Regions from separate parts of the Promicromonospora sp. NPDC019610 genome, predicted to be linked through region 4. Evidence: riboswitches for the same ligand, from Rfam matches in the RefSeq annotation. Region 4 holds a riboswitch; each other region holds the start of a gene.

Region 1 (7,566 bases), on a different contig from region 4:
CGACCGCGGACCTGGTCCGCAAGGGCACCGAGATCGCCCAGGGGCGGGCCCACGTGGTCACCACGGTCTACGAGGCGAGCCGGGGCCGCGGCCCGGCCGCACCCCCCGAGCGCCGGACGCCGGTGAGCATGGGCGACGAGATGCTCGCCGCGTTCGGCTCCCAGGTGCTGCTGCAACCCGTGTCCTACGGCACGGCCACGCTGTGCGACTGGACCCTGCGCCAGCGTAACCCCGTGCTCCTGGAGGGGGTGCGGCACCTGGGCGACGTCGTGGCCGTGGCCACCAACTCGACCACGGTGGCGCTGGTCGGCACGGCGCACTTCAAGATCTCCCAGTACGGCTCGCTCGCCGAGTTCGTGGCCAGCCTGAACGGGCTGTTCAGCGCGTGGAACGCCACCCTTGCGGACCACCTGCGGATCGTCGCGACCATGCTCGCCGACCACGACGTGAACAACGGCGCCGACCTCGCCGACCGCAAGGAGCGGCTGACCCGCGAGCAGCTGCGGCTGCACGAGTTCGCCTCGGAGGTGCGCACGACCCTGACCACCATCACCTCCCCCACGTTCCTCGCCTCCGCGCTGGAGTCCCGGATGCTCAACCAGCTGCTGCACGCGTCGCGGTTCGAGCAGCAGGCCGCCGTCGTCACCGAGCGGCTGCGCGAGCTGCTCCAGGAGCCCATCGCGGCCCGGCTCGCGGCGCTCGAACGGCTGCACGGCGACCGCGAGCGCGCGGCCGAGATCAAGCGTGAGCGGTCCCGGCGCCGGCTGATGGACGGCACGCTGTCGGCCATCACCGTGTTCGCCGGTGTGTATGCCCTGATCGGCACGGTCCAGGTGGCGCTGGACGCGTCGCTGATCGGTCCGATCCAGGCGGTCACGGCCACGGCGCTGGTCACCGTGGGGGCGCTGGTGACGGGGTGGGCGGTCTTCAACTGGACGAGCCGCCGCTGAGCCGCCCGGCATAGCCTGGTCAGGAGCGCCTGGTCGAGGAGCCGTGACGACGGGGGACGACGATGACCGAGAACGCTGCGCCCGCACCCGGAGGGGCGAACGTCACGCCGCGCGGCACGCCGCGGGACGACGCCGCCCGGCGGCACCTCTGGGGGCATTTCACGCGGCAGTCCGCCTGGGACGCCGGGGTGCCCACGCTGGTGCGCGGCGAGGGCCACCACGTCTGGGACGCCGCCGGACGCCGGTACATCGACGGGCTCTCGGGCCTGTTCGTGGTCCAGGCCGGGCACGGCCGGCGGGTGCTCGCCGAGGCCGCGGCCCGGCAGGCGGGCGAGCTCGCCTTCTTCCCGCTGTGGTCGTTCGCGCACCCCCCGGCCATCGACCTGGCCGAACGGCTGGCCGACCACGCGCCGGGCGACCTGAACCGCGTGTTCTTCACGACCGGCGGCTCCGAGGCCGTGGAGACGGCGTTCAAGCTGGCCAAGCAGTACTGGAGACTGCAGGGCAGGCCCGGCAAGTACAAGGTGATCTCGCGGACCATCGCCTACCACGGCACCACGCACGGCGCGCTGTCCGTCACGGGCCTGCCGGGCCTCAAGGAGCCGTTCGAGCCCCTCGTCCCGGGCGCCTTCAAGGTGCCGAACACCAACATCTACCGGGCCGCGGAGGACCTCCGCGACGACCCGAAGGCGTTCGGCCGCTGGGCCGCCGACCAGATCGAGGCGCTCATCGAGGCCGAGGGGCCCGACTCGGTGGCGGCCGTGTTCCTGGAGCCCGTGCAGAACGCGGGTGGCTGCTTCCCGCCCCCGCCGGGGTACTTCGAGCGGGTGCGCGAGATCTGCGACCGGCACGACGTGCTGCTCGTCTCCGACGAGGTGATCTGCGCGTTCGGCCGGATCGGGTCCATCTTCGCGTGCGACGACTTCGGCTACGTGCCCGACATGATCACGTGCGCCAAGGGCATGGCGTCGGGCTACTCCCCGATCGGCGCGTGTCTCGTCTCCGACCGGGTGTTCGAGCCGTTCGCCCACGGGTCCACGACCTTCGCGCACGGGTACACGTTCGGCGGGCACCCGGTGTCCGCGGCGGTCGCGATGGCGAACCTCGATCTCTTCGACGAGGAGGACCTGACCGGGCGGGTGAAGGAGAACGCGCCCGCCTTCCGGGCCACCCTGGAGCGGCTGCACGACCTGCCGATCGTCGGCGACGTGCGCGGCGCCGGGTACTTCTACGGGATCGAGCTCGTCCGGGACAAGACCACGCGGGAGACCTTCTCCGGCGACGAGGCCGAGCGCCTGCTGCGCGGGTTCCTCACACCCGCGCTGTTCGAGGCGGGGCTGTACTGCCGCGCCGACGACCGCGGCGACCCGGTGGTGCAGCTCGCGCCGCCGCTGACGATCGGACAGCCGGAGTTCGACGAGATCGAGCAGATCCTGCGGGGCGTGCTGAGCGAGGCGTGGACGCGGCTGTGACGTGCGGGCGACGCCGCCCGGCTGGGCCCGGCCGCGATGTGCGCTTCTACCCCGTCATTGGGCCCGTAAACACCTTCGTTTCGGGCCCAATGACGGGGTAGAAGCGCACCTTCGGTTCCAGCCCCGGACCCCGGCCGGTCCGGTCACCCCGGCCCCGGCGACCGCCCGCGTCCGTCACGCCGCCAGCAGCCGCTCCGTCAGGGCCCACAGCCGGCGGGCCGAGTCCGGGTCGATCGAGTGCGGCACGACGTCGGCTGGGACGTCGTCGGCGTCGGCCCCAGTGAGGTCGACGGGCCGGGGGTCCTCGTCCAGCGGCGAGACGTCGCTGTTGATGAGGTACACGCCGCCGACGTCGGCCAGCAGGGAGCTGGTCGCGGCGAACACGATCGTCGCGGCGCCCTGCTCCGGCGTCTTCTTGCCGTGCTCGGGGTCGATGACCGGGTTGCCGTCGTCGTCGATGAGGCGCATCGCGCGCTGGGCCGCCTCGCCCACGGAACGGTTGAAGGACGTCGCCGGCACGATGCCGGGGTGCGGCGCGTACGCGCGGATCCCCTCGCCCGCCCAGCGCCGGTCGAGCTCGACCGTGAACAGCACGTTCGCCGTCTTGGACTGGGCGTAGGCGAGCCCCGGGTCGTAGCCGCCGGCGGTGAAGTTCGGGTCGTCCCACAGGATGTCGGACATCCGCTGCGCGCCGGACGTGGTGGTGACCACGCGGGCGCCGTCCGCGGCCCGGAGCGCCGGGTGGAGGCCCAGGGTGAGCTGGGCGTGCCCGAGGTGGTTGGTGGCGAGCTGTGCCTCGTAGCCGCGCGCGTCCCGCTCGATCCGCGCCGGGGCCGGGTAGCCCGCGTTGTTGATCAGCACGTGCAGCGGTCGGCCGGAGCCCAGGTAGCGCTCGACGAACGCGTCGATCGACGCGGGGTCCAGCAGGTCGAGGCGGCCGACCTCGACCCGTTCGATCCCGGCGACGGCCGCGGCCGCGCGCTCGGGGTCGCGCGAGGCGACCGTGACCGAGGCACCGGCCCCGGCCAGCGCTCGCGTGGCCACCAGGCCGAGGCCCGAGTGGCCGCCCGTGACGATGATGTTCCTGCCGGTCAGGTCGACGCCCGCGAGGACGTCGTCGACCGTGGAGGCGGCGGTGAAGCCGGTGCCGAGGGGGTGCTGGCGGTGTGACATGGGGGTTCCCTTCGTGCGGTGGGGCGCGCCCGCGTCAGGCGGCGGCCGCGCGCTGCTCGGCGGGCCGACGGCGCAGGGCGGGCTGCTGGATGGCGGGCGGGTCGTAGGCCATGTCGAGGCGGCCGATGTCGGTGCCGGGCGGCACGATGGCGTCGATCCGGTCGAGGGTCTCGTCGCTGAGGCTGACCTCGGCGCCCGCGAGCGCGCTGTCGAGGTGCTCCATGGTGCGCGGGCCGATGATCGCGGACGTGACGCCGGGATGGGCGATCGCGAACGCCATCGCGAGGTGGTTCAGCGGGATCCCGGCCTCCTGCGCGACGGGGATGAGCTGCTCGACGACGTCGAGGCGCCGCTCGTCCTGCAGGTGCGCGAACCCGTACTGCGCCCGGTGGGCGTCGCTGGCGCGGCCCTTGCGGTACCTGCCGGTGAGCATCCCTCCGGCCAGCGGGCTCCACACGAGGGTGCCCATGCCGTACTGCTGGGCGACCGGCAGGACGTCCCGCTCGATGCCGCGGTTGAGGATCGAGTACGGCGGCTGCTCGGTGCGGAACCGCTCCAGGCCGCGCCGCTCGGCCACCCACTGCGCCTGGACGATGTCGGCGGCGGGCATGGTGGACGAGCCGATGGCCCGCACCTTGCCCGAGTTGACGAGGTAGGTCAGCGCGGCCAGCGTGTCCTCGACGTCCGTGTCCGGGTCGGGCCGGTGGATCTGGTACAGGTCGATGTGGTCGGTGCCCAGGCGACGCAGGGAGTTCTCCACCTCGGCGATGATCCAGCGCCGCGAGTTGCCGCGGTGGTTGGGGTCGTCGCTCATCGGCAGGTGCACCTTGGTGGCCAGCACGACGTCGTCGCGGCGCCCCTTGAGCGCCTTGCCCACGATCTCCTCGGACTCGCCGCGCGAGTAGGCGTCGGCCGTGTCGATGAAGTTGATCCCCGCGTCGAGGGCCTTGTGGATGATCTTGACCGACTCGTCGTGGTCCGGGTTGCCGATCGCGCCGAACATCATCGCGCCGAGCGCGTAGGGGCTGACCTTGATGCCGGTCCGGCCGAGGCTGCGGTACTGCATGGGGCCCTCCTGGGGTCGAGAGGTCTGGTGGGCGTCGCCGCGGTGCCGTACTCTGGAACTAAGCGGAACGCTCTTCCAGAACTATATGGAAAGCCATTCCGGTTAGCAAGAGATCGGGAGCGAAGTGATCCAGAACACAGAGCAGCGGCCGCTGCGCCGCGACGCGCAGCGCAACATCGACGCGCTGCTCGACGCCGCCAAGCAGGTCTTCGGCACGTCGGGCGTCGACGCGCCCGCCAAGGAGATCGCCGACCTGGCCGGCGTCGGGGTCGGCACGCTCTACCGGCACTTCCCCAAGCGGTCCGACCTGGTCAAGGCCGTGTTCCAGGCCGAGGTCGACGCCACCGCCGACGCCGCGCCGGTGCTGGCCGCCGAGCACCCGCCGGTCGTCGCGCTCGAGAAGTGGCTCCACCGCTACACCCAGTTCCTCGTGACCAAGCGCGGGCTCGCCTCGGCGCTGCACTCCGGCGACCCGGCGTTCGACGCCCTGCCCGCCTACTTCATCGGGCGGCTCGGCCCCGCCCTCGGCTCGCTGCTCGACGCCGCCGTCGCGGCCGGCGCCGTCCGCGCCGTCGCCAGCCCACAGGACCTCCTGTACGCCGTGTCCAAGCTGTCGCTGCCCATGGAGGACGAGGAGCCGGACCACGGTCGGCGCATGCTCGACCTGCTCGTCGACGGGCTGCGGTACGGCGCGGGCCAGGGCTCCACGAGCTAGCACCCCACCCGCCGAGACGGTTTCGGACGGACGACGTCCGCGGCTAGGGTGGGCCCACTTGGCGCGGGGCGCCGGGCACCAGCCCGGCTGAGATGCACCCGTGGAACCTGATCTAGGTAGTGCTAGCGAAGGGAACGCCTCATGGGCTCCGTCCTGCCCGACGCCGTCGCGTCGGTCGTCACCGCGGTGCGCGACACCGCACCCCTGGTGCACTGCGTGACCAACGTGGTGGTCACTAACTTCACCGCCAACGTGCTGCTCGCCGCCGGGGCGGCGCCGGCCATGGTCGCCGACCCCGAGGAGGCGCCCGTCCTGGCCGGCGTCGCCGGCGGCCTGCTCGTCAACCTCGGCACCGTCGAGGGTGGCCAGGCCGACGGCATGCGCGCCGCCGTCGACGGCGCCACCGCCGCGGGCGTGCCCTGGGTGCTCGACCCCGTGGCCATCGGCGCGCTGCCGCTGCGCACCCGCCTCGCGGCCGAGCTCTTCGCGCGCGGACCCGCCGTCGTGCGCGGCAACGCGTCCGAGGTCCAGGCGCTCGCCGGCGGCGCCGGCGGCCGGGGCGTCGACTCCCTCGACACGCCCGACGCCGTGCGGGATGTCGCGCTCGGCCTCGCCCGGTCGTCCGGCGCGGTGATCGCCGTCAGCGGCGCGTCCGACCTGATCACCAACGGCGAGCGCGTCGTACGGGTCCGAGCCGGCACTGCCCTGATGACGCGGGTGACCGGCGTCGGCTGCTCGCTCGGCGCGCTCGTCGCGGCCTGCTCCGCCGTCACCGAGGACCGCCTGCTCGCCGCGACCGCCGCGACGGCCTGGCTGTGCGTCGCCGCCGACCGCACCGCGTCGACCACCCCCGGCAGCTTCGCCGTGGAGCTGGTCGACCGCGTGTTCGACGTCGACCCCGAGGCCGTCGGGTTCGGCGCCGGGCTGGTGAACGAGCCCGCCACCGGGCACGAGCCCGCGCGGGCCGAGGCGTGAGCGCCCGGATCCGCCTCGACCCGACCGTCTACCTCGTCACCGACACCCGGCAGTGCGGCGGCCCCGCCGGGGTCGTCGCCACGGTAGGCGCGGCGGTCGACGGCGGCGTGACCGCCGTCCAGCTCCGCGACCCGGGAGCGACCACCCGCGAGCTGGTGGACCTGGGCCGCGCGCTGGTCGCCCTGCTGCGCCCGCTCGGGGTCCCGCTCGTCGTGGACGACCGGGTGGACGTGGCGCTCGCGATCGACGCCGACGGCGCCCACGTGGGCCAGTGTGACCTCGACCCCGTCTCCGCGCGGCGCCTGCTGGGTCCGGACCGGCACCTCGGGCTGAGCGTCAGCACGCCCGAGGAGGCGCGGGCCGCGACCGATCTCCCGCCCGGCACCGTCGACCTGCTCGGCGTGGGCCCGGTGCGGCCCACCCTGACCAAGTCCGACGCCCGGCCGGCGATCGGCTTCACCCGGCTGAGCGTCGTCACGGCCGCCGCGGCGCTGCCGTGCGTGGCGATCGGCGGGCTGCGGGCGGACGACGTCGCCGCACTGCACGGGGCCGGTGCGGCCGGCAGCGCCGTCGTCTCCGCCGTCTGCGGCCGGCCCGACCCGGCCGCCGCGGCGCGGGAGATCGCGGTGGCCTGGGCTGCGGCGCGGGCCCCGGGCCGTTCGGGGGCGCGCCCGCGGGCGACGACGGGACCGGCCTCATGAGCCCGTCCGCACGGGACGCGGCGCGGGCCGCCGACGTCGCCCCGCGCGTCCGCCCGCCCGGTCACCCGGTCGTGGCGCTGACGATCGCGGGGTCGGACCCGTCCGGCGGTGCCGGGATCCAGGCCGACCTGAAGACCTTCGCGGCGCTCGGCGGCTACGGCTGCGCGGTGCTCACGGGGCTGACGGCGCAGTCCACGACCGGCGTGACGCGGGTGCACCCCGTGCCCGCCGACATGGTGCGCGCGCAGCTCGACACGCTGTTCGCCGACGTCGCCGTGGACGCGATCAAGATCGGCATGACCACGGACGCCGCGATCGCCCGGGCCGTCGCCGCGGCCCTGCGCGACCTGCGGGCCGCCGGACGCGCGCCGTACGTGGTGCTCGACCCGGTGATGGTCGCGACGTCGGGCGACCGGCTGCTCGCGCCCGACGCGGAGGCGGTGCTCCGCAACGAGCTGCTTCCCCTGGCCGACCTCGTGACGCCCAACCTGCCCGAGGCCGCCGTGCTGCTGGG
Region 2 (7,566 bases), on a different contig from region 4:
TCGGCGCGGCGCTGGCCGACTCCCCCGGCGGCCCGTTCGCCCCCGTCGGCAGCGAGCCGCTCATCTGCCCGCTGGAGGCGGGCGGCGCGATCGACGCGTCCAGCTTCGTCGACACCGACGGCACCCGGTACATCCTCTGGAAGAACGACGGCAACGCCATCGGCGCCACCACCTGGATCCACGTGCAGCGCGTGGCCGCGGACGGCCTCACCTTCCAGGGCGGCGCCACCCAAGTACTGCGCAACGACCGGGCCGACGAGGCCGGCATCATCGAGGCGCCCGTCGTGACCAAGGTGGACGGCACGTACGTGCTCTTCTACTCGGCGGGCCCGTACAGCACCAACTCGTACGGCACCAACTACGCGGTGGCCAGCTCCATCACCGGCCCGTACACCAAGGCGTTCCGGTTCCTCATGACCACCGACTCGCTCGACGGCGCGGTGTCCGGACCCGGCGGCGCCGACGTGCTGCGGGACGCCGGGGGCGACAAGCTCGTCTTCCACGGGCACCGGGACGCCGGCGGGCGCGGCATGTACGTCGCCGACCTCGGCTGGGCGAACGGGAACCCCGTGGTGCGCGGCAGCCGGGTGCGCTACGAGGCCGAGCGCGGCACCCTGAACAACTGCACGGTCCGCGAGAACGCGGCCGGCGCATCGGACGGCAAGGTCGCCGCGTACATCGACCACGCGGACAGCTGGGTCGACGTCGGCTCGATCTACGTGCCGACGTCCGGCAGCTACACCCTGCACGTGGGGTACGCCAACGGCTCGACCGTGACGGCGTCGCACACGGTCACGGTCAACGGGGCGTCGGCCGGGTCCATCAGCTACCCGGTCACCGGCTGGGACAACTGGCAGCAGTCCAGCAAGGACATCACCCTCCAGGCCGGCTGGAACACCATCCGGCTGGGCAAGGGGACGGCGTTCACGGAGCTGGACTACATCGAGGTCGCGTAGCCGACGCCGACCGCCGCACCGCAGCCCGGCGATCGCGCCCGGGGCCGCCACGGTTCCGGGCGTGATCGCCGGGCTGTCGCGCATGATGTATCTTGACGTCAAGATACTCGACGGCGAGGAGTTGTGATGGCCGACTGGAACCCCGGCGCCTACCTGCAGTACACGGACGAGCGGTCGCGGCCGTTCACGGAGCTGGTCGCCCGCGTGCCCGGGTCGCCGGCAACGATCGTCGACCTGGGCTGCGGCCCGGGTCACCTCACCGCCGTGCTCCGCGCCCGCTGGCCCGAGGCCCGCGTCACCGGGGTGGACGCCTCACCCTCCATGATCGAGCAGGCCCGCGCCACCGACCCGGCCACGGAGTACGTGCTGGCCGACCTCGCCACCGACGGGCACACCGCCGACCTCGTCATCAGCAACGCGGCGCTGCAGTGGGTCCCGGGGCACCGCGAGCTCCTCACGGCGCTCGCCGACCGCGCCACGCAGACCTTCGCGTTCCAGGTACCGGGCAACCACGACGCGCCCAGCCACCGGCTCCTGCGGGAGGTCGCCGCCCGCGCGCCGTACGCCGACGTCGTCGGGCCGGTCGAGCGGCGGGCCACCGCCGACCCGGCCGAGTACCTGGAGATCCTGGCCCGGCCGGGCTGGGCCGTCGACGCGTGGGAGACCACGTACACGCACGTGCTGCAGGGGCCGGACCCGGTGCTGCGCTGGATCTCGGCGACCGGGGCGCAGCCCACCCTCCAGGCGCTGGAGGCGAAGGACCCGGCCCTGCGTGCCCGGTTCGAGGAGGAGTTCGGCGCGGCGCTCCGAGAGGCGTACCCCGAGCGCACGCACGGCACGCCGCTGGCGTTCCGCCGGGTGTTCGCGGTGGCCACGCGAGCCTGAGGCGGCGTCGGCCTGAGGCGGCGTCCGACGGCGGCGCGGCGCACGGCGCGCGCGCGGCGTCAGCCCTGCTGGGTGACCCGGGCCTCGAGCCCGGCGAGCTCGGTGTCGACGTACCGCCGCGTGCGCCGCCGCACCAGGTTGCCGAGCAGCCAGGCCAGCGAGCCGGTCTGCGTGATCGCGAGCGTCACGCGGGAGCGGCCGTCGGGCAGGGGCTCGACCAGGTGCTCCGCCTGCGTGGTCAGGCCCGGTGCCTCGCTGATCCACGCGAAGTGGCGCGGCGGGTCCCACTCGTCCATCAGCCAGATCGCGAGCGGCAGCCTGGGCTGCTCGATCCGCACCTGCGTGCCGACGTCCGGCGGGTTGGGCCCGTCGATGATCTCGACCGACGTCATGGACGACGTCCAGTCGGGCATGTGCTCGACGTCGGACAAGACCGCCCAGACAGCCTCGGGCGAGGCGTCGATCACGGCGGTGGTGCTGTAGCTCGGCATCGGTGCTCCTGTCCTGGAGGGGTGACGCCGGCGGCCGGCGTCACCCCCTAGTCTCGACCTCGGGGCACGATCTCGCGCCCGGCCGACACGCCTGAGGCGGACGCGCCCGAGACGGACGCGCCCGAGGCCGACCCGCCTCAGGTCAGCACGGGCGGCGTCGGCCAGGCGGGGGCGGTCAGGCCCTGCTCGAAGAAGAGGTATTCGTGCACCGACGAGATCTCGAACGCCCGCAGCATGCGCCGGCGCTCGTCCGGGGAGACCCAGCGAGCCGCTTCGTCGGCCAGGCGGCGGGCCTGCCGGGTCGACTCCTGGAAGGCCTCGTCGCCGTAGGTGCCGATCCAGGTCGCGTACGGGTGGCCCGCCAGGCCGCCGGGCCGGCGTCCGGCCAGGTCCACGAGCACGCTCCCGACGTGCGCGTAGAGCCAGTAGCAGGGCAGGAGCGCGGCGACGGCCTCGGCATAGCTGCCCGACGCCGCGGCGTGCAGGTGGCCGGTGTAGGCCGCGGTCACCGGGGACGGCTCGACCGCGGCGACGTCGCCCGCCGCGAACCCGGCGTGGGCGCCCAGCCAGTCGCGGTGGAGCGCCGTCTCGACCTCCAGCGCCGTCACGGACGACCGCGCGAGGAAGCCCTGCGCCGCCGGGTCGGGCGCCCCCTGCGCGGCGCGCGCCAGGACGCGCGAGTACTCGCGCAGGTAGGCGGCGTCCTGGGCGAGGTAGAACGCGAACGCCTCGGCGGGCAGCGAGCCGTCCGCGAGCGCCCGGACGAACGGCATGTGCTCGACGGCGTCGCGCCAGCCCGCGATGCGCTCCCACGCCTCCTCGGTGAAGGGGCGGACGACGGCGGGGTCGGACGGCACGCTCGGGTCGGACGGCACGCTCGGGTCGGACGGCACGCTCGGGTCGGACGGCACGGCGTCGGCCGGGGTCTCGGTGGAAACGGGGACAACAGAAGAAGTCACGATGGACATCCCTTCGCCAGCATGATCTGGATCAGGTTCGACGGGTGTGGTCTCAGCCCGGGCAGGGCACCCCGTGTCACGTGCCGCAGACGCTACCGGATGCCGCGGGTCGTAGGCTGCCGCCATGACAGACCGCCCGATCCGCATCGGTGTCCAGCTCCAGCCCCAGCACGCCGACTACCCCGCGATCCGCGACGCGGTGCTCCGCGCCGAGGACGCGGGCGTCGACATCATCTTCAACTGGGACCACTTCTTCCCGCTGCGGGGCAACCCCGAGGGCAAGCACTTCGAGTGCTGGACCATGCTCGGCGCGTGGGCAGAGCAGACCGAGCGCGTGGAGATCGGCGCCCTCGTGAGCGGCATCGGCTACCGCAACCCGGACCTGCTGGCGGACATGGCACGGACGGTCGACCACATCTCGGGCGGGCGGCTGATCCTGGGCCTGGGCGCCGGCTGGTTCGAGAAGGACTACGACGAGTTCGGCTACGAGTTCGGCACGCCGGGGTCGCGGATCGCGAGCCTGGCCGACGCGATGCCGCGGATCAAGGCCCGGCTGGCGGCCGGCAACCCGGCGCCGTCACGCGAGATCCCGGTCCTGATCGGCGGCGGTGGCGTGCGCAAGACGCTGCGGATCGTGGCCGAGCACGCCGACATCTGGCACGCTTTCGGCGACGTGCAGACCCTGACCAGCAAGTCCGCGATCCTCGACGAGCACGGCGCCGCCGTCGGGCGCGACACGGCGAACCTGGTCGAGCGCTCGGTGCAGGCGCAGGGTTCGCCCGCGGTGGACGGCGAGGCGCTGGTGGCGGCCGGGGCCACGCTGTTCACCGTCGGGGTGAGCGGCCCGGACTACGACCTGTCGACGGTCACGGACTGGGTCGCCTGGCGCGACTCGCGGGGCTGACCCAGGCGCAGCGCGCTGTTGACCAGGCCCAGGTGGCTGAACGCCTGGGGTGTGTTGCCGAGGTGCCGGCCGGTGGCCGGGTCGTACTCCTCGCTGAGCAGCCCCAGGTCGTTGCGCACGGCGAGCAGCCGTTCGAACAGGGCGACCGACTCGTCGACGCGGCCGATGCCGTGCAGCGCGTCGACCAGCCAGAAGTTGCACACCAGGAACGTCGCCTCGGAGCCGGGCAGGCCGTCCACGCGGTCGTCGGCCTCGTTGTGGTACCGCCGCAACAGCCCGTCCTGACCCAGCTCGCGCTGGACGGCGTCCACCGTGCCGATGACGCGGGGGTCGTCCCAGGGCAGGAAGCCGACCTGGCCGATCAGCAGCAGCGCGGCGTCGAGCCCGTCCGACCCGTAGAACTGCGTGAACGTGTTCCGTGCGGCGTCGAACCCGTGGGTGCAGACGTCGTCGTGGATCCGGTCGCGCACGGCGCGCCACCGCTCGACGGGCTCGTCCACCAGGCCGTACTTCTCGACCGCCCGCACGGCCCGGTCGAACCCCGCCCAGGCCATGACGCGCGAGTGCACGAACGCCTGGCGCGGGCCGCGCACCTCCCAGAGCCCGTTGTCGAGGTCGTCCCAGTGCTCCTCGAGGTGCTCCAGCAGGGCCCGTTGCAGCCGCCACACGTCCTGGTCCTGCTCCAGCCCCGCCTCGCGGGCCTGGTGCAGGGCGTCCAGCGTCTCGCCCCACACGTCGATCTGGAGCTGGCTGGCCGCGTCGTTGCCGATCCGGACCGGCGCGGAACCCTCGAAGCCCGGCAGCCAGTCGAGCGTGTACTCCGGCAGCCGGCGCCGACCGTCGAGCCCGTACATGATCTGCAGGTCCGCCGGGTCGCCCGCCACGGCCCGCAGGAGCCACGCCCGCCACTCGCGCGCCTCGTCGATGAAGCCCGTGCCGATCAGGGCCTGCAGCGTGAGGCCGGCGTCGCGCAGCCAGCAGTACCGGTAGTCCCAGTTGCGGCTGCCCCCGAGCTGCTCGGGCAGGGACGTCGTGGCCGCCGCGGCGATCGCCCCCGTCGGGGCATACGTGAGGGCCTTCAGCGTGATCAGCGAGCGGTGCACGGCGTCGGGCCAGCGGCCGGTGTAGCTGCAGCCCTCGAGCCAGGACCGCCAGAAGTCCTCGGTGTCGCGCAGCGCCGCCTCCGGGTCGACCGGGTCCCGGGTCTCCAGGTGGGACGCGTGGTAGTTCAGGACGAACGGCACCCGGTCGCCCGGCCCCACGGTGAACTCGGCGCGCAGCACCGACCCGTCGGTCACGCCCTCGTGCGCCATCGGGACCACCGAGTCGATGCGCACGGAGTCCGGGCCTGCGACGGCGCGCAGCGCGTCCCCGTCCTGGGTGATCCAGGGCACGATGTTCCCGTAGTCGAACCGGAGCCGCAGCTCCGTGGTCATCGGGACGCTGCCGCTGACGCCCTCGACGATCCGGACCAGGTCGGCCTCGTCACCGCGCGGCGGCATCAGGTCGATCACCCGGACCCGCCCCTCGGGCAGGTCCCACTCCGTCTCGAGGATCAGCGTGCCGTCCCGGTAGCGCCGGCTCGTGCAGTCGCCGCCCGACGTCGGGCCCAGGCGCCACGACCCGTTCCGCTCGTCGCCGAGCAGCGCAGCGAAGCATGCCGGCGAGTCGAAACGCGGCAGGCACATCCAGTCGATCGATCCGTCCCGGCCGATCAGTGCGGCGGTCTGGAGATCACCGACCATCCCGTAGTCCTCGATGCGACGCGTCACGGGACCACCCTAGGTTCGGGGGTACCCGGTGAACAGCACGCGACACGCGGCCGGCCCGCCCCGCCGCCGTGTCAGACGCACAGGTCACAGGGTGAACCTGTACGTCTGACCCGGACGGTGCGAGGCTCAGAACGACGAGGCGTCCGCCGCGTACACCCACCGGTAGCCCGGGTACTCACCGAGCGACCACAGGTAGTCCCGCGTCGGGTCGTAGGACAGGTCCTCCGCCCCCACGGTCAGCGCGTTCCCGTGCCGCACGATCGAACCCGACGGCGCCGCGAACGTGTGCAGGTCGCCGTCCGAGTTCGGGTCCGAGAAGGTGTCGCCGTCGCTCTGCGAGAAGAAGAACTCCCCGTTGATCGCCGTCGAGCCCTGCACGCTCTCCAGGTCCGTCCGGTAGGCCTCGGTCGCCTTGATGATCCCGTCCGACGCCGGCTTCAGGTACCGGTTCGTGTAGTCGATCGGCACGCGGATCGTCCTGACCTGCGCACCGGCCTCGATGTCGTCGGCGCTGCGGTACTCGCTGACGACCACCGAGTCCGGCGTGCTCGTCCGGTCCAGCGAGACCGAGGAGTGTTGGAGCTGCGCGTACCCGCCCGCCGTCGAGTCGGTGAACTTCGCCGTCTGCGGCAGCACGTACTTGTAGTCGAACGCGTGGTACGAACCGTCGGACTGCCGCCCGACCTTCGACCCGTCGCCCGTCGAGACCTGCCACAGGTGGTCCAGGTCGAACACCCGGAAGCCGCCGCCCGTGTCCGCCACGTACAGCAGGTTGCCGTACCACATGATGCCGCCCGCGTGGATGTCGATGGGCTTGAACGACGGCGCTGCCGCGGTGCCGCTCGGCTCCACCAGCAGCAGGTGGCGGTACGGCGGGGCCGACGCGCTCGCCGACAGGTTCGACACGCTGATGCGGACGCCCTTGTCGATACCGTCCTCGGCGTGGTCGTACCAGCTCACCAGGTTGATCCGCTTGCCGTCGTACGTGCCCTCGGCATACGCGTCCGAGCTGGTGGTGATGCCCTGCGGGTACCAGGCGTCCGTGTCCTGGTCGCCCGCGTTCCAGCAGTAGTACGCCGTGCGGTTCGTGACCGACGGGGCGCTGCCGCAGCTCGGGGTGCGGTTCGCGTCGTCGGCCACCGCGCCCACGGACACGTTCGGCAGCGCCGCGTCGAGCGCGCTGACCAGGGACGACGACGTCTGCGACAGCGTGTAGCGGAAGTTGCCCGCGGTGAGCGGCGTCGCGGCCGCCGCGAGGCCGGCCTGCTCGGACTGTCCGGCCTCCTCGGACTGCCCGGCCTGGGCGGACGGGGTCTGGTTCGCTGTGGCCTGACTTGCCGTGGCCTGGCTTGCCGTGGCCTGGCCCGCGGTGGCGAGCAGGGCGACCAGCCCAAGGCTCGCGACGGCGAGTGCGGAGCGGCGACGACGGCGCATGATGGTCTCCTTGCACGAGGGGACGGTTGCCTGCTCACCGTAGGAGCGGGCACGTCCGCCCGCCAGCAAAAAGTCACCCGGTCGGCGATGACAGCGTTGACAGTCGGGTGCCTGGGTCATACGTTCCGACGGGCGGGCGTTCCGCCTGACGCGGCACTCGGGTGC
Region 3 (7,566 bases), on a different contig from region 4:
GCCAACGTGCGCGCGGTGCTGGAGGCGGTGTCGCTCGCGGACCTGGTGAGCGGCGCCCTGCCGGACGACGTCCGCGCCCTGACCGAGGGCGACTCGGCCTGGTCGAACTCCTGAACCCGACTGGAATCCTGACCGGACATTGACGTCCGGCTGTACCCGGTCCGGCCGAGCTCCGGCCGAACTTCGAGCGAGCGCGGGACTTTCACCCGACTTACTCGTGCGCACTTATCCGATCTCTGAGATGCTTGTTGTTTCCGACCGGGTTAGGTGGTTACCTTGACGCGGGCCCGACTTTGCCATGGCCCTGTGTCGTATCCCCCCGGACCTGGAAGGTCACGACCATGAGAACCCTGATCCTGCTGGCGCTCGTCGGCCTCGGCGCGCAGCTGGTGGACGGCAGTCTGGGCATGGCCTACGGCGTCACCTCGACGACGCTTCTGCTGGCTATCGGCACCAACCCCGCGGCGGCCTCGGCGACCGTGCACCTCGCGGAGATCGGCACGACTCTCGCGTCCGGCGCCTCCCACTGGCGCTTCGGCAACGTGGACTGGAAGGTCGTCGCCAAGATCGGCATCCCCGGAGCGATCGGCGCGTTCGCCGGTGCCACGTTCCTCTCGTCGCTGTCGACGGAGGTCGCCGGACCGGTCATGTCGGTGATCCTGCTCCTGCTGGGCCTCTACGTGCTGCTGCGCTTCACGGTGCAGGGCCTGCCGACCCGCTCGGACAAGCCGCTGCGCAAGAGGTTCCTCGCTCCGCTCGGCCTCGTGGCCGGCTTCTTCGACGCCACCGGTGGCGGCGGCTGGGGCCCGGTCGGCACGCCCGCGATCCTCGCGAGCGGCCGCCTCGAGCCGCGCAAGGTGATCGGCTCGATCGACACGAGCGAGTTCCTGGTGGCCGTCGCCGCCAGCGTCGGCTTCTTCGTCGGCCTCAGCGGCGAGGGCATCGACTTCACCTGGGTGCTCGCCCTGCTCATCGGTGGCCTGATCGCGGCGCCGATCGCGGCCTGGCTGGTGCGCCTGGTGCCGCCGCGCATCCTGGGCTCGCTCGTGGGTGGCGTCATCGTGCTCACCAACTCGCGCACGCTGCTCAACAGCGACTGGATCGCCGCCTCCGACCCGGTGAAGATCCCGGTCTACGTGGTGATCTGGCTGGGCTGGGCCGCCGCCGTCATCTGGTCCGTGCGGGCGCACCGCAAGGCCCAGGCCGAGGAGGCCGCCGTGAGCGAGAAGCCGGAGGCCGATAGCGTGTCGGCATGACGTCCGACCAGGTAGCGGTGATCACCGTCTCCGACCGCTGTGCCCGCGGCGAGGCCGAGGACCGGTCCGGTCCTGCGGCGGCGCGGATCTTGCGCGAGGCGGGGTTCACCGACCTGGCCACCCATCTGGTACCCGACGGCGTCGAGCCGGTCCGCGACATCCTGCGGACCGCGCTCGACGCCGGCGCTCGTCTGGTGGTGACCACCGGGGGCACCGGGATCACGCCCCGCGACCTCACGCCTGAGGGCACCCGTGCGGTGCTGGACTACGAGGTGCCGGGTGTCGCCGAGGCCGTGCGGCAGCGGGGCACCGCTGCGGGCATCCCCACCGCCGCGCTCTCGCGAGGGCTGGTGGGCGTGGCCCGGGCCGCAGGCGGGACGCGCGCGCTCGTGGTGAACCTGCCCGGCTCGTCCGGGGGCGTGCGGGACGGCCTCGACGTGGTGCTCGCCCTCTGGCCGCACGTCCGCTCCCAGCTCGAGGGCGGCGACCACCCCGCCCCGGCGCCGGCGTAGCGCGTCCGGCGGGTCAGCCGCCCGCGAAGGGCGGGAGCACGTCGACAGTGACGCCGTCCGGCACGGTCGCCTCGTCCGTCGTGGCGCGGGCGCCCGCGACCAGCAGCGCGCACTTCGGCAGCACGACACCCAGGGCCGGGTGGGCGGCGGCGAGGGCGCCGCGAAGGGCGGCCACCGACGTCGGGCCGTCGAGCTGTTCGGTGGTGCGCCCCGCGGCCTCCCGGGCGCCGGCGAAGTAGCGGACCGTGATCACTCGGGACGCACCCAGTCGCCCGACTTGCCGCCCGTCTTGCGCTCCAGCCGCACGTCCGCGAGCGAGACCGACTTGTCCAGGCCCTTCACCATGTCGATCACGGCGAGGCCGGCGACCGCGACGGCGGTGAGCGCCTCCATCTCGACGCCGGTGCGGTCGGCCGTGCGGACGGTCGCGGTGACGACGACGCCGTCGTCGGTCACCTCCAGGTCGACCGCCGCGCCGTGCACGCCGATCACGTGGGCCAGCGGCAGCAGCTCGGGCGTCTTCTTGGCGGCGGCGATGCCCGCGATTCGGGCGACGGCCAGCACGTCGCCCTTGGGCACGGCGCCGTCGCGCAGCGCCTGGACCACGGCGGGGGAGCAACGGACCAGGCCCGTGGCGGTCGCCGAGCGGACGGTCGGCTGCTTGGCGGTGACGTCGACCATGCGGGCCTGGCCGCGGTCGTCAAGGTGCGTGAAGCTCACGGCACCAGGGTGCCATGTCCTCAGACGGCGGAGCGGCGCGCGGCTATCCGCACCGCGGCGTTGTGCGCGCCCTTCGCGGCCAGCCGCTTGGCGAACACCGCGGTGCCGGCGGCGACGGCCGCGAACACGGTCGCCTGCAGCAGGTCCAGCTCCGGGTCGTCCGGCTTGTTGGGCGCGTCGTTTCCGGTCACGCCCTTCCAGATCATGCTGACGGCCTTCTGGGCGACCCAGCCGGCCGCGATCGTCAGGGCAAGGGTGCCGACCTTCTCGCCGAGTGTCTGTTCCGTCTCAATCTTGGCCATCTTCTCACCGTAGCCCCCGGCGGCCGACTAGGCTGCATGGAAACGACAGGGGAGCGCCCCCACGGCGCTGAGAGTGCGGAAAGCCGCAGACCCTTGAACCTGATCCGGGTAACACCGGCGGAGGAAGTCGGAGGCATGATGTTGCGTCTTTCCGGTGCCCACGGGGGCACCATCACCACCGGCACGATCGCGGCCACGCTGTCGGCGGTGCTGCTGCTCGCCGGGTGCTCCGGCGGCTCCGGCTCCGGCGACGACGCGTCCGGCACCGGCGACCCGGGGACCGTGACGCTGGTGACCCACGACTCCTGGGCGCTCGACGAGAAGCTGATCGACCAGTTCGAGCAGGAGTCCGGCACGACGGTCGAGGTGAGCGCCGCGGGTGACGCCGGCACGCTGGTGAACCAGCTCGTGCTGACCAAGGACGCCCCGCTCGGGGACGCGGTGTTCGGCATCGACAACACGTTCGCCTCCCGCGCGCTGGAGGCCGGCGTGGTCGAGGAGTACACGCCCGCGGACCTGCCCGAGGGCGCCGAGCAGCTCGGCGGGGCGCTCACGCCCGTCGACCAGGGCGACGTCTGCGTGAACGCCGACGAGGCGTGGTTCGAGGAGTCCGGCCTGGAGGTGCCGACGACGCTGGAGGACCTCGCCGACCCGCAGTACAAGGACCTGCTCGTGGTGACCAACCCGGCGACGTCATCCCCGGGGCTCGCGTTCCTGCTGGCGACGATCGGGGCGTTCGGCGACGACGGGTTCGAGGACTACTGGACCTCGCTCGTGGACAACGGCGTCAAGGTCGCCGACTCGTGGGAGGACGCGTACTACGTCGACTTCTCCGGGGCGGGCGAGGGCGGCGAGCGGCCGCTCGCGCTGTCCTACGCGACGTCGCCGGCGTTCACGGTGAGCGAGGACGGCTCGGAGTCGACCACCAGCGCGCTGCTGGAGACCTGCTTCCGGCAGGTCGAGTACGCGGGCGTGCTCGCCGGCTCCGACAACCCGGAGGGCGCCCGGGCGCTGGTGGACTTCCTGCTCACGCACGACGTCCAGGCCGCCCTGCCCGAGTCGATGTACATGTACCCGGCCGACGCGGCCGTGGAGCTGCCCGCCGACTGGCAGAAGTTCGCGCCCCAGGCCGACGTGCCGTTCGAGGTAGACCCGGCCGACGTGAGCGAGCACCGCGACGAGTGGATCGAACGATGGACCGAGACCGTCGTGGGCTGAGCCGGAGCGGGGCCGCAGGCTCAGCCCACCACGGGCAGAGCCTGAGCCGGAGCGGAGCCGCAGGCTCAGCCCACCACGGGCGGAGCCTGAGCCTGACCGGGAGCAGGGGGCACGGGCTCCGGCCCGCGCCCCTCCTCTGGGGGGTCGCGGTCGCCGTCCCCCTCGGCTTCCTCGCGGTCTTCTTCGCGTGGCCGGTGGCGGCGCTCGTGGTGCGCGGGTTCGTGCCCGACGGCGCGCTCGACCTCACCGGGTTCGTCGAGGTGCTGACCCGCCCGCGCACGTGGCGGCTGGTGGGGCTCACCCTCACCCAGGCGGTGCTCGGCACGGCGTTCTCCGTGCTGCTCGGCCTGCCGCTCGCCTACCTCCTGTACCGGCGGTCGTTCCCCGGGCGCAGCCTGGCGCGCGGGCTGGTGACCGTGCCGTTCGTGCTGCCCGCCGTGGTGGTCGGTGTCGCGTTCCGCGCACTGTTCGCGCCGAGCGGCGTGCTCGGGTTCCTCGGGCTGGAGGAGTCGCTCGCCGGGATCGTCGTCGCGCTCGTCTTCTTCAACGTCTCCGTGGTGGTACGCACCGTGGGCGGGCTGTGGGAGCGGCTCGACCCCCGGGCCGAGGAGGCCGCGGCGTCGCTGGGCGCCGGTCCGGCCCGCGTGTTCCGCACCGTCACGCTGCCGTCGCTCGCGCCCGCGATCACCTCGGCGGCGTCGGTGGTGTTCCTGTTCTGTGCCACGGCGTTCGGGGTGGTGCTCGTGCTCGGCGGCGTGCGCTACGGCACCATCGAGACCGAGATCTGGACCTGCACCACGCAGTTCCTGGACCTGCGGTCGGCCTCCGTGCTGTCGGTCCTGCAGCTCGTGGTCATCTCCGCCGCCCTGGCCGTCTCCGCGCGCGCCCGCCGGCGGCGCGAGGCCGCGCTGCACCTGGTCTCGGCGCGACGTTCGGCACGCCCGCTGTCCTGGCGCTCGCCCGCCGACGTGGGCGCGGCGCTCGCAGGCGCTGCGATCGTCGTCGCGCTCATCGCGCTGCCGCTCGCCGGGCTGGTCGTCCGCTCGTTCCGCGAGCCGGACGGGACGTGGGGCCCGGGGAACTACCTGGCGCTCGGCACGACCGGCGAGCGGAACGCGCTCGTCGTCACCGTGTGGGAGGCCACCGCGACGTCGCTCCGGATCGCGCTGACCGCCACCCTGATCGCCCTGGTCGTGGGCGGCCTCGTGGCGCTCGTCGTGTCCCGGCGGCCCCGGTCCGTGGGCGCGCGCCGCGCCATCGGCACGCTCGACGGCCTGTTCATGCTGCCCCTGGGCGTCTCCGCCGTGACCGTCGGGTTCGGCTTCCTCATCACGATGGACCAGCCCGTGCTCGGCGTGGACCTGCGCACGTCCGGGCTGCTCGTGCCGGTGGCGCAGGCCGTCGTCGCCGTGCCGCTCGTCGTGCGCACCGTGCTCCCCGTGCTCCGGGCGATCGACCCCCGGCTGCGGGAGGTCGCCGCGGTGCTCGGCTCCGGCCCGGGTCGCGTGCTGCGCACCGTCGACCTGCCGATCGCCCTGCGGTCGGTCGGGCTGGCCACCGGGTTCGCCTTCGCGGTCTCCCTCGGGGAGTTCGGCGCGACGTCGTTCCTCGCGCGGCCCGACGGCGCCACCCTGCCGGTCGTGATCTACCGCCTCATCGGGCGGCCCGGGGCGGAGAACTACGGGATGGCGCTCGCGGCGTCCGTGGTGCTCGCCGCGCTGACCGCGACCGTCATGATGGTGGCGGAGCGACTGCGCGACGACCGCGCGGGAGGAGAGTTCTGATGGCGGGGCTGGAGATCCGGGACGTCTCGGTGCGGTACGGGACCGGTACGGCCGGCGTGACGGCGGTGGACGGCGTCTCGCTGACCGTTGCGCCCGGCGAGGTGCTGGCGCTGCTCGGGCCGAGCGGGTGCGGCAAGTCGTCCCTGCTGCGCGCCGTGGCGGGTCTGGAGCCGCTGGCGGCCGGGCAGGTGCTGTACGACGGCGCCGACGTCGGCCGCCTGCCCGTGCACCGGCGCCGGTTCGGGCTGATGTTCCAGGACGGCCAGCTCTTTCCGCACCGGGACGTGCGGCGCAACGTGGCCTACGGCCTGGAGACCCTGCCGCTCACCCGCCAGGAGCGGGACGCGCGGGTCGCAGAGCTGCTGGAGCTCGTGGGGCTCGCCGGGTACGAGCAGCGGGCGGTCCCCACGCTGTCCGGCGGGGAGCAGCAGCGGGTCGCCCTCGCGCGCGCCCTGGCGCCGCGGCCGCGCCTCCTGCTGCTCGACGAGCCGCTGTCCGCGCTCGACCGGCAGCTCCGGGAGCGGCTGGCCGGGGAGGTCCGGGCCGCGCTCGTCGAGACCGGGACCACCGCGGTGTTCGTGACGCACGACCACGCGGAGGCCTCCGCCGTGGCCGACCGGGTCGGGGTCATGGACCGGGGCCGCCTGCTCCAGGTGGCCGCGCCGGAGGAGCTGCGCACCGCGCCGGCGTCCGACCGCGTGGCGGAGTTCCTGGGGCTGCGGGCCTGACGGCGCCCAGCCGGGTCAGGCCGCGCCGGCCTGCTGGACCAGCAGCGCCACCTGGGTGCGGTTCTCCACGCCGAGCTTCACCAGCACGCTCGAGACGTGGGCCTTGACCGTCGGGACGCTCAGGTAGAGCCGCCGTCCGATCTCCGCGTTGGACGAGCCGCGGCCGATCTCGACGGCGACGTCGCGCTCCCGGCTCGTGAGCTTGTCGAGGGCGCTCCGGGCGTCCCGCGCCTCACCGCCCCCGGCGGCGACGGTCTCCATCAGGCGGCGGGCGATGTCCGGCGCGAGCACCGGCTCGCCGTCGGCCGCGGCGCGCACCGCCGCGGCGATCCGCGCGGGCGGCATGTCCTTGAGCAGGTAGCCGGCGGCCCCGGCACGCAGCGCGCCCACCACCTCGGTGTCGGTGTCGAAGGTGGTGAGCACGACGACCGCGGGCGGCGAGGGCCGGGCCCGCACCCGGCGCGTGGCCTCGATCCCGTCGACGCCGGGCATGCGCAGGTCCATCAGCACGACGTCGGCCGGGTGGGCGTCGAGCACCTCCGCCACGTCCCCGCCGTCGGCGGCCTCGCCGACCACGCGGATGCCCTCGGCGCCGTCGAGCATGAGGCGCAGGCCCGCACGGACCAGGGCGTCGTCGTCGACGATCACGAGGCGGGTCTCCATCAGGCCCACGGTATCCGCGCCTCCAGGGTAAAACCACCAGCTGAACGGCCTGCGTCGAGCGTGCCGCCCAGCAGCTCCACCCGTTCGCGCAGACCGACCAGGCCGGTCCCGGGTGCGGCGCCGGGCGCGCGCTCGGGGCCGTCGTCGGCCACGACGACCCGGACCTCGTCCGCGTGCGTGATCACCGCTACCCGGACGGCCGCGCCCGGCGCGTGCCGGCGGGCGTTGGTCAGGCCCTCCTGGACCACGCGGTAGGCGGCGATGGCGACCGCGGGCGACGGTTCGATGTCTTCCGGCCCCTCACCCGGCCCGGCGGGTGCGCGCTCGTCGGTCCGGTCGAGCGTCACGGTGGCGCCCACGGAGCGGGCCGCGTCCACGAGCCC
Region 4 (7,566 bases):
CCATCGTGCGGGCATCGCCGTGAGCATGCGGTGGCCCGCCAGCACCGGGTAGGCGTACCGGGGGCTGAGGCGGGCGTGCTGCACCAGGCTCACCATCAGGTCGCGGGGCGGCGTGGAGGCCAGGAACCCGATCGTGAGCACGCCGATGACGAGGCCGCGCAGCGCGAGGGCGACGCCGACCGTCAGCCCCTCGACGCTGACGGGCGCCCCCGGCACGAGCGGCGTGCCCGGCCGGCTGAGGCCGTTGACGGCGACCAGCCCCACGCCGAACACGACGAACGGCACCTGCCCCAGCACGAGGGTGCGCAGCGGGACGCGGGCGGCGACCCCGACCGCGACGACCGCGAGCGCCCAGAGGCCGAGCAGCGGGCGCGGGTCGAGGAAGCCGAGGGTGGCGAGCGAGGCGGCCAGCAGGATCGCCGCCTTGATCGTCGGGTTGCGGCGGCCCAGGTAGGGGCGGCGGCTCGGATAGGGGCGGCGGCTCGGGTAGGGGCGGCGGCTCGGGTCGGGGGTGCCGGCCGTCATGCGGCCACGCCCGGTGTCAGGGCGGCGGCGTCCATGGCGCGCAGCACCTCGACCAGCTCGCGGCCGTCGCGCACCTCGTGCGCCAGCCGGCGGAGCAGGGCGGGCGGGCGCAGACCCGCGCCGGCGAGCAGCGCCTCGTCGCGGAGCAGGTCGAGCGGCGTCGTGTCGGCCAGCAGGGCGCCGTCCGCGAGCACGAGGACGCGGTCGGCGTAGCCCGCGACGGCGCGCAGGTCGTGACTGGAGAACAGGACGCCGCGGCCGTCCGCCGCCGCGTCGCGCAGCGCACGGAGCACACCGACCGAGGCGTGCCGGTCCAGGCCGAAGCCGGGCTCGTCGGCGAGCAGGAACGGGTGCTCGTGCACGAGCATCGCGGCGAGGCTCAGGCGACGTTTCTGCCCGCCGGAGAGCCGGTAGGGGTTGTGGTCGGCGAGCCGGGTGAGCCCGAAGCGGGCCAAGGCCTCGTCGACCCGGGGCGCGGCGTCGGGCGGCAGGCCGTGCGCCACCTCCTCGCGCACCGTCGTGGCGGTGAGCTGGTGCTCCGGGTTCTGGAACACGAGCCCGGCCCGGGGGCCGTCCACGCTGCCGGCCGCCGGCCGGTCGAGGCCCGCGAGGCAGGTCAGCAGCGTGGACTTGCCGCTGCCGTTGGCCCCGACGAGCGCCGCCGTGGTCCCCGGGCGGAGCTCCAGGTCGACCCCGTGCAACACCTCGCGGCGTCGGCCCCGAGGACCGCGCGCCACGGACAGACCACGGGCGCGAAGGGTCTGGCCGCCGGGCAGGGCAGGGCGCCGGGCGACGCCGGACACGGGCGCGACACCGGGCGGAGCAGGGCGCCGGGCGACGCCGGGCACGGGCGCGACGCCGGAAACGGGCACGTCGTCGGACACGGGCACGTCGTCGGACACGGGCGCGACGCCGGGCACGGGCACGTCGCCGGGCACGGGCGCGACGCCGGACACGGACCGGGTACCCGGCGCGACGTCGGCCGGGCCGAGCTCCCGCAGCAGCCGGGCCGCCAGCGACCCGCCCGCGAAGTGCGCTTCTACCCCGCCATCTGGCCCGGAATCAGGGTGGTTCCGGGCGCAATGGCGGGGTAGAAGCGCACCTCCGGACCGCGCCACCGCACCGTCGTCGCCCAGGAGCGCCGCCAGCTCCAGGTCGAGCGGGAGCCAGCAGCCCTCCCCCACGAGCTCGCGCAGCACGGGCACGGTCAGCTCGCCGACGGCGACGTCGTGCCGGACGCGCCCGTCGGCGCCGAGCACGATCCAGCGCTCCGGGAGCGCCCCGGCGCCGGCGTCGCCCGCCAGCTCGTCGAGCCGGTGCTCCACGAGCACCCAGGCGGCGCCGGTCTCCCGTCGCACGACGTCGAGCGCGCCGCGCACGGCGTCGATCCCGGCGGCGTCGAGCATGGAGGTCGGCTCGTCGAGCAGCAGCAGGCGGGGCGACGGCGCGATGGCCGCCGCGAGTGCCACGCGCTGCAGCTCTCCGCCGGACAGCTCCGCCGTCGCCCGCCCGGCCAGGTCCGCCGCCCCGGCCCGGTCGAGCGCGGTGCGCACGGCCGGCCCGATGAGGCCGGGGTCGACCGCGAGGTTCTCGAGCGGGAACGCGACCTCGTCGAGCACGTCGGGCAGGCAGACACCCGACTCGGGATCCTGGGCCACGACGCCCACGATGTCGGCGAGCCCCGCGATCCCGGTGTCGGACACGGACCGGCCGGCGACGCTCACCGCGCCGTCCACCTGCGCGTGGACGGCGTGCGGGACGGCGCCGTGCAGCAGCCGGAGCAGCGTCGACTTGCCGGATCCCGACGGGCCGAGCACGAGCACGCTCTGCCCGGCGTCGATGCGCAGGTCGACGGGTCCCACGCCGTCGCCGGTGCCGTAGACCGCCTCCAGGCCGGTGGCCTCGACGACGGCGGCAGCGCCCAAGACGCCAGCGCCCACGGCGTCAGCGCTCACGGCGCGCCACGGGCCCGCGGAGCGCGGCGTCCGCCCGGCCGATCGCGAACTCGTCGAGCACGCCGGTGCCGTGCAGGCGGTCGACGATCACCTTGGCGAGCAGGCCGCCCAGCACGACGCCGGAGGCGAGCTGCATGCCCAGGCGCAGCGCCAGGATGTCCTGTCCGTACCAGCCGAACCGGAACGCGGACCACACGAAGACCAGGCCCGCGCCGAGCAGGCCCGAGACCGCGTACACGCCCCACCCGAACCGGCGGTAGCGGGTCAGCGCGAACGGGAGCTCGCTGCCGGCGCCCTGGATCGCCGCGGCCACCAGCAGGAGCGGCCCGACCGGGGAGCCCAGGAACACGACCTCGACCACGGAGGCGATCACCTCGGCGATGATGCCGACGAACGGCTTGCGGATGATCGCGACCGCGATGGGCGCCACCAGGAGCCACCCGCCGAGCAGCACGTGCTGGGCCAGGTCGCCGGCCGGTCCCATCGCCACGGCGAGCCCGTTCCACGCCTGGACGAGCGCCCAGTACAGGAAGCCGAACACCACGCCGAGCATCACCATGAGCACGATGTCGCGCAGCGGCAGCCGGGCGCGGGGGCGCTCCGTCGTCCCGCTCATCGCGTGCCACCCGCGTGGCTCGGGCTGTTCACGGAGAGGGTGAGGTGGCTGGTGACGTGCTGCACCGTGCGGCCCGCGAGGACCCAGCCGGCGAAGGCGCTGGCGAGCACCCGTCCGGCGTCGCCCTCCAGGCGGGTGACGAAGTGCTGCGAGCCGCGGAACGTCCCGTTGTCCTTGGCCAGCTCGATCGCGGCGTAGATGTCGCGCATGTGGTCCGGCGTGACGTCCGCGCGGACGTCGTCGGCCAGCGGGTACAGCGCCCACTCGGCCGAGACGAACCGGCCGGTGTCGCGCCCCCGGGGCACCTCGGTGACCCGCGGGCCGGCCCCGCCGGGCAGGTCGCAGGCCACCTCGCCCGGGCAGCCCCGGGACAGGTGCACGGTGATGGCCGCGTGCCTGCCCGACGCCGCGATCCCGGCCGTCAGGTCGGTCACGTAGCGCAGCAGGTCGCCCTCGGCGCCGCCCACGTAGGTGCTCACGTCGCCGGTCTCGACGACCAGCCCCGTGGTGTCGGCCTGGCGCAGCGCGCCCAGGATCACGTCGACGTAGTCGTCCGACATCACCGCCGCGGTGATCCGCGCGCCGACGCCGAAGCGCATCGGGTCGCCGCGCAGCTCGGCGGTCTCGTCCGTTGCCGTGGCGTGGTCCGCCATCAGGTCCTCCCCTGTCCGTCGGATATCCGTCGGGCACAGGAGGACGCGGACCGGTACGGCCACGCCCTGAGGTCGCTTCCTGCGCCGGCATGATCCGGATCAGGTTCAACGGTCGGAGTTCGATTACTCCCTCTCAGCCCGGCATACCGGACTCCCGTGCACTGCGCCCACCGTAACAGCACGCACCGCACCACCCGGACATTCCCACCACGTCCCACCCTGGTGTCCGCATAGTGAGAGCAATCGCCCAGGCTCTGGTCAAGCCCGGGACTCGCGCCTATACCTCCCCGTCGTCAGGAGATCCCGGCCCCGACGATCGGACGCCCTCATGCCCCTCCGCACACCCGCCAGAGCGGCCATCCGCCGCCCGACGAACCACCGCACCGCCGCCGTCGCCGTCGCGCTCGTGCTGCTCGCCTCCGGCTGCGCCGTCGGCGCCCAGGCCGACGACGACGCCGCGGGCAGCCTCGCCCCCGACGCCGCGCTGCCCACCGAGGTGCCCGCCGGCACCACGCTCGCGATCGGCGACCCCACGACGCAGAAGGCCTTCGAGCTGGCCGGCGACGAGATCGACGCGGACTTCGACTTCGAGATCGAGTGGGCCAACGTCTCCGGCGGCCCGCAGACCATCGAGGCGTTCAACGCGGGGGTGCTCGACATCGGCGCGGTCGCCGAGATCCCGCCGATCCACGCTGCCTGGACCGGGCTCGACGTGCAGATCTACGCCTCGCAGTACCGGGAGGACTGGGCGGACCACCCCGTCTACGAGCTCGCCGGCGCGCCCGGGGTCGAGCTCGACGACCTGTCCGACCTGCGCGGCAGGCGGATCGCGTTCAGCCCCGGGCAGGCCCAGGGCGCGCTCGTCCTGAAGTCCCTGCGGGAGGCGGGGCTCAGCCAGGACGACGTCGAGCTGGTCGAGCTGCCGTCCACCGGCGACGTGTACCCCACGGCGCTCGCCGCCGGTGAGGTCGACGTCGCCCCGGTCGGCGGCACCGCGCTGCTGCGCTACCTCGACAAGTACGCGGCGGACGGCGCGACGTCGCTGCGCCACGGTCTGCGCGACGACCCGAGCCACCTCTACGGACCCACCGACGTGGTGCGCGACCCGGCCAAGGCGGCCGCGCTGCGCCAGTACGTCACCGCCTGGGCCCAGGCGCGGGTCTGGATCTACGAGCACCCCGAGATCTGGAAGGAGAAGTACTACGTCGAGGACCAGGGGCTGACCGAGGACGACGCGCAGTACCTCATCGACACCGCTGCCCGGCCCGAGGTCCCGGCGGACCTCACCGACGGGATCGAGCGCACCCAGGACACGATCGACCTGCTCGCCGGGGAGCTCGACCGGCCGGAGCTGCGCGCCGCCGACCTCTTCGACGAGCGGTTCGGCCCCGTCGCCGGCGAGGCCGCCGAGCAGGCGTGGAGCACGTCGTGACCGCCGTCGTCCAGGCCCGCCCGGCCGCAGCCTCCGGGCGGACGGCGACCGCGCCCGAGGCCGACGTGCGCCCGGGGATCCGCCGCCTCGGCCTGCGCAAGCCGGTGCCGCTGGCCGCGGGCGCGGGCATCGCGCTGCTCCTGGCGGTCTGGGCCGCAGGCTCGGCCACCGGGCTCGTCGACCCGCGGGTGCTCTCGGCCCCGTGGACGGTGGTGACCACCGGCGTCGACCTCGCGGTCGACGGCAACCTGCTGGAGAACCTGGGCGTCTCGCTGGCCCGGGCCGCCCAGGGCCTCCTCTGGGGAGTGCTGGCGGGGGTCGTCCTCGCCCTGCTCTCGGGCCTGAGCCGCGTCGGTGAGGCGCTGCTCGACGGGCCGATCCAGGTCAAGCGCGCCGTCCCGAACCTGGCCCTCCTGCCGCTGCTCATCCTGTGGTTCGGGATCGGCGAGGAGATGAAGGTCATCACGATCGCGCTCGGCGTGTTCATCCCGATCTACCTCCACACCCACAACGGGCTGCGGTCGATCGACAAGCGGTACGTCGAGCTCGCCGAGACCCTCCGTCTCGGGCGCCGACAGTTCGTCTCGCGCGTGGTCCTGCCCGGAGCGCTGCCCGGGTTCCTGCTGGGCCTGCGGTTCGCGGTGACGGGCTCGCTGCTCGCGCTCGTCGTGGTCGAGCAGGTCAACGGCACCGCCGGCATCGGCTACATGATGGAGCTCGCGCGCACCTACGGACAGACCGAGGTCATCGTCGTGGGCCTCGTGGTCTACGGCGTCCTGGGGTACACCGCGGACTGGTCCGTCCGCCTGCTGCAGAGGAGGGCGCTGACATGGCGACGCACGCTGGAGGACTGACCACGACCGCCGGGCAGCCCGCCGAGGAGGGACGCCCCGCCGTCGTCGTGCGCGGACTGGTGCGGACCTACGGGACGCCCGCCGGCGTGCTCGACGGGCTGGACCTGGAGATCGCCGAGGGCGAGTTCGTCGCGATCCTCGGCCGGTCCGGGTCCGGCAAGAGCACGCTGCTGCGGGCACTCGCCGGGCTCGACCACGACGTGCGCGGATCAGGTGAGGTCCAGGTGCCCTGCAACGTCTCCGTCGTCTTCCAGGACTCCCGGCTGCTGCCCTGGGCGCGGGTGCTGGACAACGTCGTGCTGGGCCACGAGGGCCCGCCCGCCGACGCCCGCGCGGCCGGCCGCGCCGCGCTGGCCGAGGTGGGGCTCGCCGGGCGCGAGCGGGCCTGGCCGAACGAGCTGTCCGGCGGTGAGCAGCAGCGCGTGTCGCTCGCCAGGTCGCTGGCCCGCAGCCCGGAGCTCCTGCTCGCCGACGAGCCGTTCGGCGCGCTGGACGCGCTGACCCGGCTCCGCATGCACGACCTGCTGCGCGACCTGCTGCGGCGGCACCGGCCCACGGTCCTCATGGTCACGCACGACGTCGACGAGGCGATCGTGCTGGCCGACCGGGTCGTCGTCCTCGACGCGGGACACATCGTCCTGGAGCGCCGGACCCCGGCGGCGGGGACACCCGGCGCCGTCGACCACGAACCGCACCGCACGCTGCGCGCCGAGCTGCTCGACGCGCTCGGCCTGGACCGGGAGGACACCCGATGACCGCGAACCACCGCCCCGGACGACTCAACCTCAACGCCTTCCTCATGAGCAGCGGGCACCACGAGGCGTCCTGGCGCCTGCCGGAGAGCGACCCCGACGCCACCGGCCACGACATCGCCCACCTGCGCCGCCTCGCGCGGATCGCCGAGGAGGGTCGGCTCGACTCGATCTTCTTCGCGGACGGGCCGGGCCTGCAGGGCGACGTCGGACGGCGCCCGGCCGGCACGCTCGACCCGCTCATCGTCCTCACCGCGCTCGCGGCGGCGACCGAGCGGATCGGGCTCATCGCGACGGCGTCGACCACCTACAACTCGCCGTACAACCTCGCGCGACGGTTCGCCTCGATCGACCACGTCTCCGCGGGCCGCGCCGGCTGGAACGTGGTGACGACGGCAGGCCCGGCGATCGCGCGGAACTTCGGCCTGGACGACCAGCCCGCGCACGCCGAGCGCTACGCGCGGGCCGCCGAGTTCCTGGAGGTCGCCTACAAGCTCTGGGACTCGTGGGAGGACGACGCGATCGTGGCCGACAAGGCCGCGGGCCTCTGGGCCGACGCCGCCAAGATCCACCCGCCGGAGCACGCCGGCCGGTACTTCTCGGTGGCGGGCGCGCTCAACGTGCCGCGGTCGCCGCAGGGCCGGCCGCTCATCGTGCAGGCCGGGTCGTCGCAGGACGGCAGGGACCTGGCGGCGCGGCACGCGGAGGCCGTCTTCACCGCCCACCAGACGCTCGGCGACGCCCAGGCGTTCTACCGGGACCTCAAGGCGCGTGCGGCC

Evidence for each region. Region 4 has a riboswitch for thiamine pyrophosphate ahead of ACH45N_RS17185 (YkoF family thiamine/hydroxymethylpyrimidine-binding protein). Riboswitches for the same ligand answer to the same signal wherever they lie in the genome.
Region 1: another riboswitch for thiamine pyrophosphate. It lies ahead of thiM (hydroxyethylthiazole kinase); the one in region 4 lies ahead of ACH45N_RS17185 (YkoF family thiamine/hydroxymethylpyrimidine-binding protein).
Region 2: another riboswitch for thiamine pyrophosphate. It lies ahead of ACH45N_RS11390 (TenA family protein); the one in region 4 lies ahead of ACH45N_RS17185 (YkoF family thiamine/hydroxymethylpyrimidine-binding protein).
Region 3: another riboswitch for thiamine pyrophosphate. It lies ahead of ACH45N_RS21140 (thiamine ABC transporter substrate binding subunit); the one in region 4 lies ahead of ACH45N_RS17185 (YkoF family thiamine/hydroxymethylpyrimidine-binding protein).

What each region holds. Positions count from the first base shown of each region.
Region 1 is NZ_JBIRXX010000001.1:2,249,488-2,257,053, reverse strand. Features, by position in the region: gene ACH45N_RS10065 (hypothetical protein) at 1-950, shown strand, start outside; gene ACH45N_RS10060 (aspartate aminotransferase family protein) at 1,013-2,422, shown strand; gene ACH45N_RS10055 (SDR family NAD(P)-dependent oxidoreductase) at 2,597-3,595, opposite strand; gene ACH45N_RS10050 (aldo/keto reductase) at 3,630-4,661, opposite strand; gene ACH45N_RS10045 (TetR/AcrR family transcriptional regulator) at 4,786-5,376, shown strand; TPP riboswitch at 5,431-5,528, shown strand; gene thiM (hydroxyethylthiazole kinase) at 5,518-6,351, shown strand; gene thiE (thiamine phosphate synthase) at 6,348-7,052, shown strand; gene thiD (bifunctional hydroxymethylpyrimidine kinase/phosphomethylpyrimidine kinase) at 7,049-7,566, shown strand, end outside.
Region 2 is NZ_JBIRXX010000001.1:2,552,449-2,560,014, reverse strand. Features, by position in the region: gene ACH45N_RS11405 (family 43 glycosylhydrolase) at 1-956, shown strand, start outside; gene ACH45N_RS11400 (methyltransferase domain-containing protein) at 1,083-1,841, shown strand; gene ACH45N_RS11395 (SRPBCC family protein) at 1,901-2,332, opposite strand; gene ACH45N_RS11390 (TenA family protein) at 2,470-3,291, opposite strand; TPP riboswitch at 3,283-3,375, opposite strand; gene ACH45N_RS11385 (LLM class F420-dependent oxidoreductase) at 3,416-4,195, shown strand; gene ACH45N_RS11380 (glycoside hydrolase family 15 protein) at 4,141-5,967, opposite strand; gene ACH45N_RS11375 (hypothetical protein) at 6,094-7,401, opposite strand.
Region 3 is NZ_JBIRXX010000003.1:1,849-9,414, forward strand. Features, by position in the region: gene ACH45N_RS21110 (RrF2 family transcriptional regulator) at 1-114, shown strand, start outside; gene ACH45N_RS21115 (sulfite exporter TauE/SafE family protein) at 342-1,256, shown strand; gene ACH45N_RS21120 (molybdenum cofactor biosynthesis protein B) at 1,253-1,768, shown strand; gene ACH45N_RS21125 (MoaD/ThiS family protein) at 1,782-2,021, opposite strand; gene moaC (cyclic pyranopterin monophosphate synthase MoaC) at 2,018-2,488, opposite strand; gene ACH45N_RS21135 (DUF4235 domain-containing protein) at 2,509-2,790, opposite strand; TPP riboswitch at 2,828-2,933, shown strand; gene ACH45N_RS21140 (thiamine ABC transporter substrate binding subunit) at 2,929-4,008, shown strand; gene ACH45N_RS21145 (ABC transporter permease) at 3,984-5,792, shown strand; gene ACH45N_RS21150 (ABC transporter ATP-binding protein) at 5,792-6,520, shown strand; gene ACH45N_RS21155 (response regulator) at 6,536-7,183, opposite strand; gene ACH45N_RS21160 (sensor histidine kinase) at 7,183-7,566, opposite strand, start outside.
Region 4 is NZ_JBIRXX010000002.1:1,235,605-1,243,170, forward strand. Features, by position in the region: gene ACH45N_RS17170 (energy-coupling factor transporter transmembrane component T family protein) at 1-525, opposite strand, end outside; gene ACH45N_RS17175 (ATP-binding cassette domain-containing protein) at 522-2,480, opposite strand; gene ACH45N_RS17180 (ECF transporter S component) at 2,470-3,096, opposite strand; gene ACH45N_RS17185 (YkoF family thiamine/hydroxymethylpyrimidine-binding protein) at 3,093-3,749, opposite strand; TPP riboswitch at 3,809-3,917, opposite strand; gene ACH45N_RS17190 (ABC transporter substrate-binding protein) at 4,078-5,181, shown strand; gene ACH45N_RS17195 (ABC transporter permease) at 5,178-6,035, shown strand; gene ACH45N_RS17200 (ABC transporter ATP-binding protein) at 6,011-6,790, shown strand; gene ACH45N_RS17205 (LLM class flavin-dependent oxidoreductase) at 6,787-7,566, shown strand, end outside.